3 regions of the Metabacillus flavus genome follow, and region 3 is predicted to be linked to each of the others. Evidence: riboswitches for the same ligand, from Rfam matches in the RefSeq annotation. Region 3 holds a riboswitch; each other region holds the start of a gene.

Region 1 (3,277 bases), 700 kb from region 3:
TTTTAAAAGTAAATTCACGAAGCAGGAAAGGGAAGCTGGGAAAACGGCTTACATTATGGGAGCTACCTTTATTACGGAAGGAGCGATTCCGTTTGCTGCTGCAGATCCTGGAAGGGTCATTCCAGCATCGGTGATCGGCGCATCGACAGCAGGAGCTCTGTCGATGCTGTTTAACATCAAGCTTCCTGCACCTCATGGAGGGGCATTTGTTATTCCAGTTGTAGATGGCAATCCGTTATTGTATATTCTCGCCATCCTTATCGGAGCAGCTGTAACAGCTCTTATCATCGGATTCTGGAAAAAGCCTATAAAATAAATGGCGAAAGAGACTGCGGAAAATAGTCCGCAGCCTCTTTTTTGTATTCCGCATGTTTACCTAAATTAAAGGGTAATAGGTTAGGAAGAATATTTATTGCGAAATAAGTTACCTTTTTACCTGAATTTTAAATATTCTAAATAGACTAAGTCGATAGAAATGGGTACAATGAATTATATCGGGTGGTAGGACCTTATAAAAAACCAGACTCGCATTTGAGGCAAGTCTGGTTTTACTGAGCCTATTCGAATATTGTCAGCATCTTACGGCTGTGCTACAAATAATGTAAGTCAATTAAAGTAGATTAGAGTCTATTAAGAATGGAGAACTAGTTATTGTCGAAAAATACCGGGTATTTTAGGCTAATATAATAATTACCATCTATTAAAGTCTTTAGTTGCCTTATAATGGAGAAATCCCTGCTGAAGGGAATACCATTCACTCTTAGAGTGCTGTTCAAAAGAAACAGTAAGAACTTTAAGTCCAGTTTCCTTCTGAATGGCTTTTAAATCGCTCATCTGATTTTTAGACCAAGCATCTTTAGAGACAACATTGTGGTTGAAATTCTCCCACATAATTGCATCTACATATTTTGCACTTGTTGTTTTGAGAGTTTCCATGCCCCAATTCTGAATAATTCCAAGAGAAGGGTATGTGTTTTTTACACTTTTAAGCAATTCCTCGAGACCTGCGCGCTGTTTGGCAAGCTCGTCCGGATTTCCGCTGAAATAATCATCTATATTTCCAACGGTGTCGAAAAAGACGCCATCCATATTTTTACTGTAAACTTGGGCTTCAATTTCAGAAAGCAGCAATTGTCTGAAGTGCGGGGAAGACATATTCATCAAGTAGGAATCCCATTGCTGAATATAATATTTCTGACTGGATTGCTGATAGTAATCTGCAGGCTGAAGTTTTTGCAAAAATGCGGTATTCCAATTATCAGCTTCCATCGAGTTGATGTAGCCGAATACTTTCGTACCATTTGCCTTAATCGTTTCGATTTGGGTTTTGGTGTAAAGAAGAGGCTCTATTATGACAAGGTCATAAGCCTTCATCTTATTGATAATAGCCGGGGTGGGAGCATCGTAGAAAATTTTGTAGGTTTTCACGTCATCAAACACTCCATTTGCAGCAGAAACATTTTGGACAGAAGCAGCGGGAAAAGAAGTCGTTAAAGCAGAAGCAGCGGGAGATAAAGAAATAATACTAGATACAGCAAAAAAAGCCAATACAAAAAATCTGATTACGTTATTCATTTGTAATCCCTCCGTTTTTTAACGAGGGATGGTAGCTTCGCAGGCTGGCGATCGGTACTTCCATGTAGAAGTCGACGACCCATGCCTTTGCGTCCTTGCTTTTCAGCAAGTTTGCCCATCACCTTTTGTCCTAATCATATCAGCCTATTTTTCTGAACTCAACCTATTTTTTATAAAAGGCAGTGATTCGAATGATCTACAGACAATCTAATACTATTCTAAAATTAACTGAAGCGATTGGACTATCCATTTTAAGCATCATCCTGGTTTTCCTCTTTACGGACAGTCTCCCTGTGCTGAATGAGGTGCTTTGGTCTGTTGCAATTGTCCTTATTTCTATGAGGTATGGCTTATATTTTGGTCTGATTCCTTTTTTTATCGCCTTTTTAACCTCGCTTGCTTACGAATATCAAAGCGGTGGCGATCTATATCTTTATCTGACAGACTTAAATCATATGCTAGCGATGATGCTATTCTTTTTCCTGCTGCTTTTTACTGGACTATCAAGTAAATCTCATAAAGAAAGATATTCTGATATATCATATTTATATGAAGAAATTTCTGAGGATAAAAAACTTCTGGAAGAAACATTAGACGAAGCATTATCTGTAAATGAGAGTTATAGAAAAAGATTTTTAGAATCAGAGGATCAGTATGCAGAAATGTATGAAATGATTACTGCGCTTCATTTTACGGATTCAGACACAATTTTTAATGAAATGGTGCGCATTGTCAACCAAAAATTCAAAGGCAGCCAGCTTGTTTTATACCTTATTTCCAATCACGGGGATTCAATACGTTCCAAAATAAATACAAACAGAGATGGAAAGCTGAAATCGAATTATTGGATGGCGGAAATGCCATCTCTCTTTAACAAAGTGATGCAGGAAACTTCTCATGTGCTGTTCAGGTCTCCAGAAGATGATCCTGCATCCCCCGCGCTGGCAGGACCGGTTTTTATTTATGGGGAGATGAGATACTTACTCGCAGTGGATGGAATTGATTTAAAGTCGTGCACATCTCAGCAGATTCAGTGGCTTGACTGGTGCTTAAAGTGGATGGGGACAAGGCTTGGCTTTGCCTACAAATATGAGCGGGAGCAGAATCACCATGAAAGATATCCCGGTACGGGAATCTTTAAGCTTGCCTCGTTTTTTAAACGATTCAATGCAGAGCTTGAAAGGGCAGAAAAGATTGGTCAGCCGTTTGTCATTTTTGAACTGAATACAGCCGGACTTTCACTGGATGAAATCGATCTCTTGATGAAAAACCAGCTGAGGGAGCTTGATACAGCAGGCTGGGATGAAGAGACGGAAATTCTTTATGTGCTCCTGCCGGGTGTAGAACCTGTAAACGAAACGGCAGTGAAAGCGAGACTTCAGAGAGCTCTGGAAAAAGAGGTGGATTCGTTAAGATGATATGGATTTTTGCTGCAGGGTCTCTTTTAGGAATAACGGCAGCCTATCTGCTGTCCAGATTTTTCTATGCCAAAAAAATGGAACAAAATCAGTACGGTCTTCTTGCGTTATGGATTCTTCTTTCAATCGCGGTTCCCGTTGCTGGTTTCGCATATGGCTGGTTTTTGCTCTTGGTATACATGAGACAACAGGACGGCACTTTCATGGAGGAATATTCTAGCTACATTCATAATAAGGTGTACAATTTTGAGAGTTTGAGAGAAACGCTGAGGCAGGACCGGGAA
Region 2 (3,277 bases), 1.1 Mb from region 3:
CAATTCTGCAATCAGATTATTAATTATGATCTTCCGTGGAATCCGATGAGACTGGAACAAAGAATCGGCCGGATTCACAGGCTTGGCCAGGAACGGGATGTTCACATTTACAATATGTCGACGAGAAATACGGTAGAAGAGCATATTTTGAAGCTCCTGTATGAAAAAATCAATCTGTTTGAAAAAGTAATTGGGCAGCTTGATGAAATTTTAACGAGGATGGAAATTACGAACTTTGAAGAACATCTTCAGGATATCTTATTCCACTCAGCATCTGATGGAGAAATGAAAATCAAAATGGAAAACCTTACTTCGATTCTTGATTTTGCACAGCATGAAACAGAAGGAAAAAAAGCGGCCGGAGATATTATTTAGGAGGGTGACGAATGAATCAAAAAGAAATCCATAACTTACTGGAAAGATTCTTTGAAGCCAATCAATGTGAGATTACTGAAAAAACAACCGGGGCGCTGGCCATACAGCTGACGATTGATATGGATAAGGAACTTATGAACCGGCCCTTTTACTGGCATTATCTTGAGAAAACAGGCGGAGAGCCAAATCCAATGAAACTTAATCTTTTAACGGATAAAGACGGGGTATTAAACGAAGAGAAAACGGAATTTGTTCATTTAGGCTCTCCGAGATTGCATCAGATTTTCCAGTCCGCCCGCAAGCTCGGCTCTTTTGCCCGCATGTATGAAAGACCAAATGCAGGAAGCGGACAGAAGCCCCTCCACCCTTGGCTATGCATGAATATGACCGTTTCCTATCAATGTGATATGAAAAAAGATTTCGTCTATTCCATTGGCCTCCATCTAATAAGCGGAACGATGGTTGAAAACTTTCAGGACCGTCTAAACCATCTTCAATTAACGCCGAAGATCCCTGATTTCTGTTTTACTCTTTCCCCGCTGATTCTGCCCAAAAGCGGGATGATGAGAATCCGCCAGCACATCGAAAACAAGGTAGCCGAGGATGACCACACATGGGCAGAAGAAGCAAGGCAGAGATGGAACGCTGACCTGATGCTTTTACAGCACTTCTACGAAGACATGGAAGAAAAGCCGGAGGTTTACGAGCTGGAGAAGGAAGCGCTGAGAGAGCTTTACGAGCCTAATATCCATATTTCTGTTAATAACGGGGGTATTTTTTACCTAAATCAGAGAACTATTTTCTAATTATATCGGCAGAAAAATCAAAAATTTTAATATATTTTTCCATTTCGACACAATTCAGCACCATTTTTTATTTTTCCATTCTATAATCGTGGTACAAAGGTTTTAGAGGTGAATAGAGACTATAGAATCACCTTTAGCGGGGAAAAGCTGTTCGGTCAGATAAAGGCAAACCTGCTGAAAAGCAGGGACGCAAAGTCACGGGTCTAAGGTTGTCCTCTTTGGGCAATGATGATCGCCGGATTGCCTGAAATACATACGTATTTTAGGAGGAAATGGGATGGAGAATGTAATGGTTAAAGAAGAAATGGATTTGGAGTGGAAGGAATTGATCCTGGCTGCACTTGAAATGGGGATAAGCAAAGAAGACATTCGGCATTTCCTACAATCTAAGCAGGATGAATGCAGCAATTGACCTACATGTCGAAAAAATTTTGTCGATTTTGTTCGATTTACCGAAATATTCCCTTCGTTATATGCTATAATATCTGAGGGAAGGTGATGTCATGATTGGTGAACGCATACGCAAATACCGCAAGGAAAAAAATCTTTCTTTATCTGAACTAGCAGACAGGGCAGGCGTTGCAAAATCCTACCTAAGTTCGATCGAACGGAATCTTCAATCGAATCCATCGGTTCAATTTTTGGAAAAGGTTTCATCCGTGCTTGGCATTTCCGTTAATACGCTTTTAAATGGCAATACAGAAGATGCTTATGCAAATCAGCTTGATCAAGACTGGACATCACTTGTGAAAGAAGCAATGCAGTCAGGTGTTACAAAAGATCAATTTCGAGAATTTCTGGAATTTAATAAATGGCGAATGGATCAGCCAAAAAAATAAACGGTCAGGACTCATGTCCCGGCCGTTTATTTTTTTGAATATGCCGTTCTTCAATTTTAAGAATGGCTTGCCATATTGTCAAAATAGAATAAATGATTAAGATCAGACCCGGTACAATCGCCGTCAGAGCACCGCCCTCTTTCGTCCGGGCAAAATTGCTCACGTAACCTGCATACGGCACCGTAAATCCTGTATATTGAGCGACCACGTTATCCGATTGAACCGGTGCTGAATCCTCGGACTTGTTGTTATCACCCTTAGTCCGGTATACAGCCTGTCCTCCGCTCATCACTTTTTGAGTGATTCTATGTGTCGCCAGGTCATATTCATCCATCCAGAATGTAATGACATCGCCCGTTTCAAATCTCGTCATATCCCCGCCCGTTTTCACGGCTATCACTGAGCCGGTTTGAATACCCGGCTCCATCGATCCTGAGAGGACCGTTTTTAATTGATATCCGAAAACCTGCGGCTCTCCACCGGATGCCTTCGATGAAAAAACGGCTAAAGCAAGTCCAATTAAAACGAAAAACAGTAAAATTGTAAATCCTCTGCTTATCAGTTTCATTCGGGTTCTCCTTGAGTGCCTGCCGGTTCTTCAAGAGCTTTTTCCTTCTCAGGCTCCTCCTCTGGTATGTTAGCATCTTTGGACTTTTCTTCTTTAACCCGATCCTTTACTTTCAGATCCTTTTCGGTATTCTTTATATGTTCTTCCTTGTTTTTCGGCTGTTCCTCTTCTTTATCCGGTCTCTTTTTATTCTCTTTTTTTGGAGGCGGGCATTCTGACACCGCAATGCTTGAACTTGCAGTCCGAATCGTCTCTTTTTCGTTTCCTTCATACCCCGGCCGCTGATCCGCTTCTGCATAATAGGTGCCAGGTTCGTCCGTTTGAATGGAAAGATGCCCCGTCTGATTCGCCCCTATTTGACCAAGTGTCCCTTCTGCTATTACCTTATCATCTTTATAAATGCGATAGCCTGTAGGTCCGATCATGCCGAATCCGGTATTACGAATTGAAAAAGGAAGATTCACTGAACTGCAAGCAGTGAGAGGCTTTTCCGGGCCTCCTTCTTCAAAACCCAGTTTGCTTCCATCCCACCATGACCCCATTTGAAACCCAATTTCCTGAGCTCCTTTTTTGCTAAAATAAGCTTGAACGGGCGATGCCGAAATAGCTGAAACAATTAGAACGGTCAAAGAAAATACCGATGTCCGAAATATGCGTCCCTTCTTCTTGTTCCTGCTGCTCCCCATTCT
Region 3 (3,277 bases):
AGTTTCCATTCGTTAGCGCAAATGTTGATTTCTCTAAAGATGCCAATATGAAAGCTTATGCCGGATCTGACGTTTCAGCTGAACCGAAGGATGGCCAATCCTACAGTGCCATTGTGAAAAATATTGATGGAGAAAGAGTGGGGATTTTCGGGCTGACAACAGCTGAGACATCCACCATTTCAAGCCCTGGTAAAGACGTTGTATTTGAAGATTACATTGCTGAAGCAAAAGAAGCGGTTAAGCAGCTTGAAGCACAAGGCATCAACAAAATTGTTGCGTTAACACATATCGGCTACCAGGATGGCGGCGGAGATAACGATGTAACTCTCGCAAAAGAAGTAGAAGGAATTGACGTAATCGTAGGAGGTCATTCTCATACCATGCTGAGTGCACCGGTTATGGACAACACAGGTGCTGAGCCAACGGTTATTGTTCAGACTGGTGAGTTAAGCAAAAACCTTGGTGTTCTTGATGTGGAATTTGACACGAAGGGAAAAGTAATTAAGCAAGCTGGCAAACTGATTGATATCGATCAAAAGTCAGGAGATCAATACGTGATTAAAGAAGATCAGGAAGCGGCTTCCATCCTTAACACGAAGTACAGACCGGCTATTGATAAGGTTAAAAACGAAGTGGTTGGAAAATCAGAAGTGGCTCTTAATGGAGTTCGTGCAGATGTCCGCACGAAGGAAACAAACCTTGGAAATCTGATTGCAGATGGGATGCTTGCAAGAGCCAAAACAATCAACCCTAAAACCGTAATTGCTGTTCAAAACGGCGGTGGAATTCGCGAGTCCATTGACGTTGGAGACGTAACAATGGGTGAAATCCTAACGGTTATGCCATTCGGAAACTCCCTTGCGATTATGAACCTTAAAGGGGACGAAATTAAGGCAGCTCTTGAACATAGTGTTGAACTGGCTCCAAAAGAGGCGGGAGCATTTCTTCACGTAGCAGGAATGAAGTTCACTTATGACAGCTCGAAACCTGCTGGACAGCGGGTCGTAAATATAGAAGTGAAAGAAGATGGCACCAATTATACAGATTTAGATCCCGCAAAAATGTACTCAGTGGCTACCAACGCATTTACTGCTGCTGGTGGAGATAATTACTCTATGTTCAAAAAGGCTTACGATGAAGGCCGGGTCAGCGAACCGGGTTATACAGACTGGGAGACGTTTAGTCAGTATTTAAAGGCTAATCCTGGTATTAAGCCTGCTGTTGAAGGACGTATAATCGATCAAAATGCAGGAAAATAATTAAGGCTAGCTTCAAAAACCTCTGCGAAAACATTTCAGCAGGGGTTTTTCTCTGTTATGAAGGATAATTAAAGAAGATTATAGATAATCTTCCATAATAATAGTATAATAGTCACTATTGATTTAAAATCAAAATATACCAGTATAAAGGCAAACTTGCTGAAAAGCAGGGACGCAAAGCCATGAGTCTAAGGCATGATGATGCTAAGATTGTCAGGCCGCCGTTGGGGATAGTGCTTACGCTAAAGTTATATAACTTAGATAGTTTAAGCTTATGCGGCTCAGGTTTAATAATGGAGGATACATAGCAATGAGTAATGAGGTAAGCCCGTTTGATCAGCGTATGAATAGTAAGCAGCTGAGGAGCTATTCAATTCGGAGGGAACTTGATTCGCTTATGACAAAGAATCAAATATTCAAGAGCAGAAAAGCAGAGAATGCAGTCACTTTGTTTATACAATTCTGTGTAAATTACACGAATTTTGCAAGTTTTTCAGAAATCACCAGTAACACGCTTGAAGACTATATCCAGCATCATATCGGCAGGTCGAATAAGTCGAGAGAATATGATTCATTTAAACGGCTTAAAAATGATGTAATGCTCCTTGAGCAGTTAATTTTAAATGAAAAAGACCAATACCAAAAGGTGGATTTCTCCCTAATGAATACGAATCTGTGGTCTTTTGAAACGACCATGGAGTATTACATACCCAGAAAAAGTAATTTTTTCCTTCAATAATTAAAAACATAAAAATTATTAACAATTGAGGAAAAAATTATGATACAATTAGGACGAAAGTATCGAATGATATTTTGTATGCCACATACATAGACGCAGAATAAACAGAGATTCAACACAACATACGTCTTCGCATTTAGATTCTTTCAATTAAACTTGTTTCCCCTTTCAAATTTCCATAAAGCGGGAGCCCCTCATGCTGTTCTTGACATCAGTGTGAGGGGTTTTTTTATGCTGCATCTTTACAAAACTTTAAAGTCTCAGAAGTGAAAAATTTACCTGAATTTGATAATTTTAAAAGTATACATTTTCTCCCGATGTTTTTAATACGTTTTTCCAAATTCCTAAGACATAAATCCTAACGTTTGGTAGAATATACATATTAGAGAAATAATCGGATTTTCTGGGAGGGAAATTGGATTAAAGAAAGGTTTTGGAGGATATTATTGTGAAGTTACTTCGTATGTCATTATCTGCCTTGCTCCTCATTTCAGTGCTCGCATTCCCCGCATCTGCCACGGAAGGACCGTATGAGAATATTGGTCCGCAAGTTCAATATGTAAATGTAATTAGAGGTGAAGCCGGACAGGATCAGTATGGACGTCCGCTTTATTACGCACTGCTGCAGGGTGAGCCTGCTAAGCTTGTGGTTATGGATTTGCAGACGAAGCAAGTTGTTGATATGGAGACCCTGACAGAGGCTACTGCGGCCTGGTCAATTGAGGTGGGTCCGGATCGTCAGGTCTGGCTGGGATCTACTCCGAACAAAAATCTTTACCGTTATAATCCTGATACAAAAGAGCTATCAGATTTAGGTAAGGAACCTTCAGCATCCAATACAACCATTTGGGACTTAACGTATGATTCAAAGCAAAATCGTGTGCTTGGTGTAACATCATATGGCGGAACGGTCTTTACATACAGTGATGACAAGGGTTTTGACAGCCTCGGTGTTGTGATGAATGGACGCAAGTACGCAAGAAGTGTTGAATATGATGAAGACAATAACATATTATATGTGGGCCTCGGTTCTCCGGCAGCTCTCATTAAGTGGAACCTGAATACAAACGAAAAAACGGACATCCTGCCTGAAGAATATAAATCTGCCGCCTCTGTTTATGATTTGGACCTAGCCGGCGGAAAAGTGTATGCGAAAATGGAAAACAAAAGTACTCTTCTCGTCCTAAATCAGGAAAACGATCAGTTGGAGCATGTCCTGCCGGCAGACTCCAGAGGGGTATCAGCAAGCTGGAACGGCCAGAATGTATTTTACAGCGCT

The links. Region 3 has a riboswitch for cyclic di-GMP ahead of J9317_RS18415 (swarming motility protein SwrAA). Riboswitches for the same ligand answer to the same signal wherever they lie in the genome.
Region 1: it holds a riboswitch for cyclic di-GMP, as region 3 does, so the genes downstream of both, J9317_RS14810 (glycoside hydrolase family 191 protein) here and J9317_RS18415 (swarming motility protein SwrAA) in region 3, are expected to answer to the same signal.
Region 2: it holds a riboswitch for cyclic di-GMP, as region 3 does, so the genes downstream of both, J9317_RS12660 (anti-repressor SinI family protein) here and J9317_RS18415 (swarming motility protein SwrAA) in region 3, are expected to answer to the same signal.

What each region holds. Positions count from the first base shown of each region.
Region 1 is NZ_JAGVRK010000001.1:2,898,452-2,901,728, reverse strand. It holds gene J9317_RS14815 (PTS fructose transporter subunit IIABC) at 1-316, shown strand, start outside; gene J9317_RS14810 (glycoside hydrolase family 191 protein) at 691-1,575, opposite strand; cyclic di-GMP riboswitch class I at 1,611-1,701, opposite strand; gene J9317_RS14805 (hypothetical protein) at 1,767-2,993, shown strand; gene J9317_RS14800 (tetratricopeptide repeat protein) at 2,990-3,277, shown strand, end outside.
Region 2 is NZ_JAGVRK010000001.1:2,464,379-2,467,655, forward strand. It holds gene J9317_RS12650 (DEAD/DEAH box helicase) at 1-375, shown strand, start outside; gene J9317_RS12655 (YqhG family protein) at 387-1,181, shown strand; cyclic di-GMP riboswitch class I at 1,336-1,429, shown strand; gene J9317_RS12660 (anti-repressor SinI family protein) at 1,459-1,593, shown strand; gene J9317_RS12665 (helix-turn-helix domain-containing protein) at 1,685-2,020, shown strand; gene sipW (signal peptidase I SipW) at 2,025-2,588, opposite strand; gene J9317_RS12675 (hypothetical protein) at 2,585-3,130, opposite strand; gene J9317_RS12680 (hypothetical protein) at 3,162-3,277, opposite strand, start outside.
Region 3 is NZ_JAGVRK010000001.1:3,603,153-3,606,429, reverse strand. It holds gene J9317_RS18420 (5'-nucleotidase C-terminal domain-containing protein) at 1-1,259, shown strand, start outside; cyclic di-GMP riboswitch class I at 1,399-1,485, shown strand; gene J9317_RS18415 (swarming motility protein SwrAA) at 1,570-1,998, shown strand; gene J9317_RS18410 (ligand-binding sensor domain-containing protein) at 2,447-3,277, shown strand, end outside.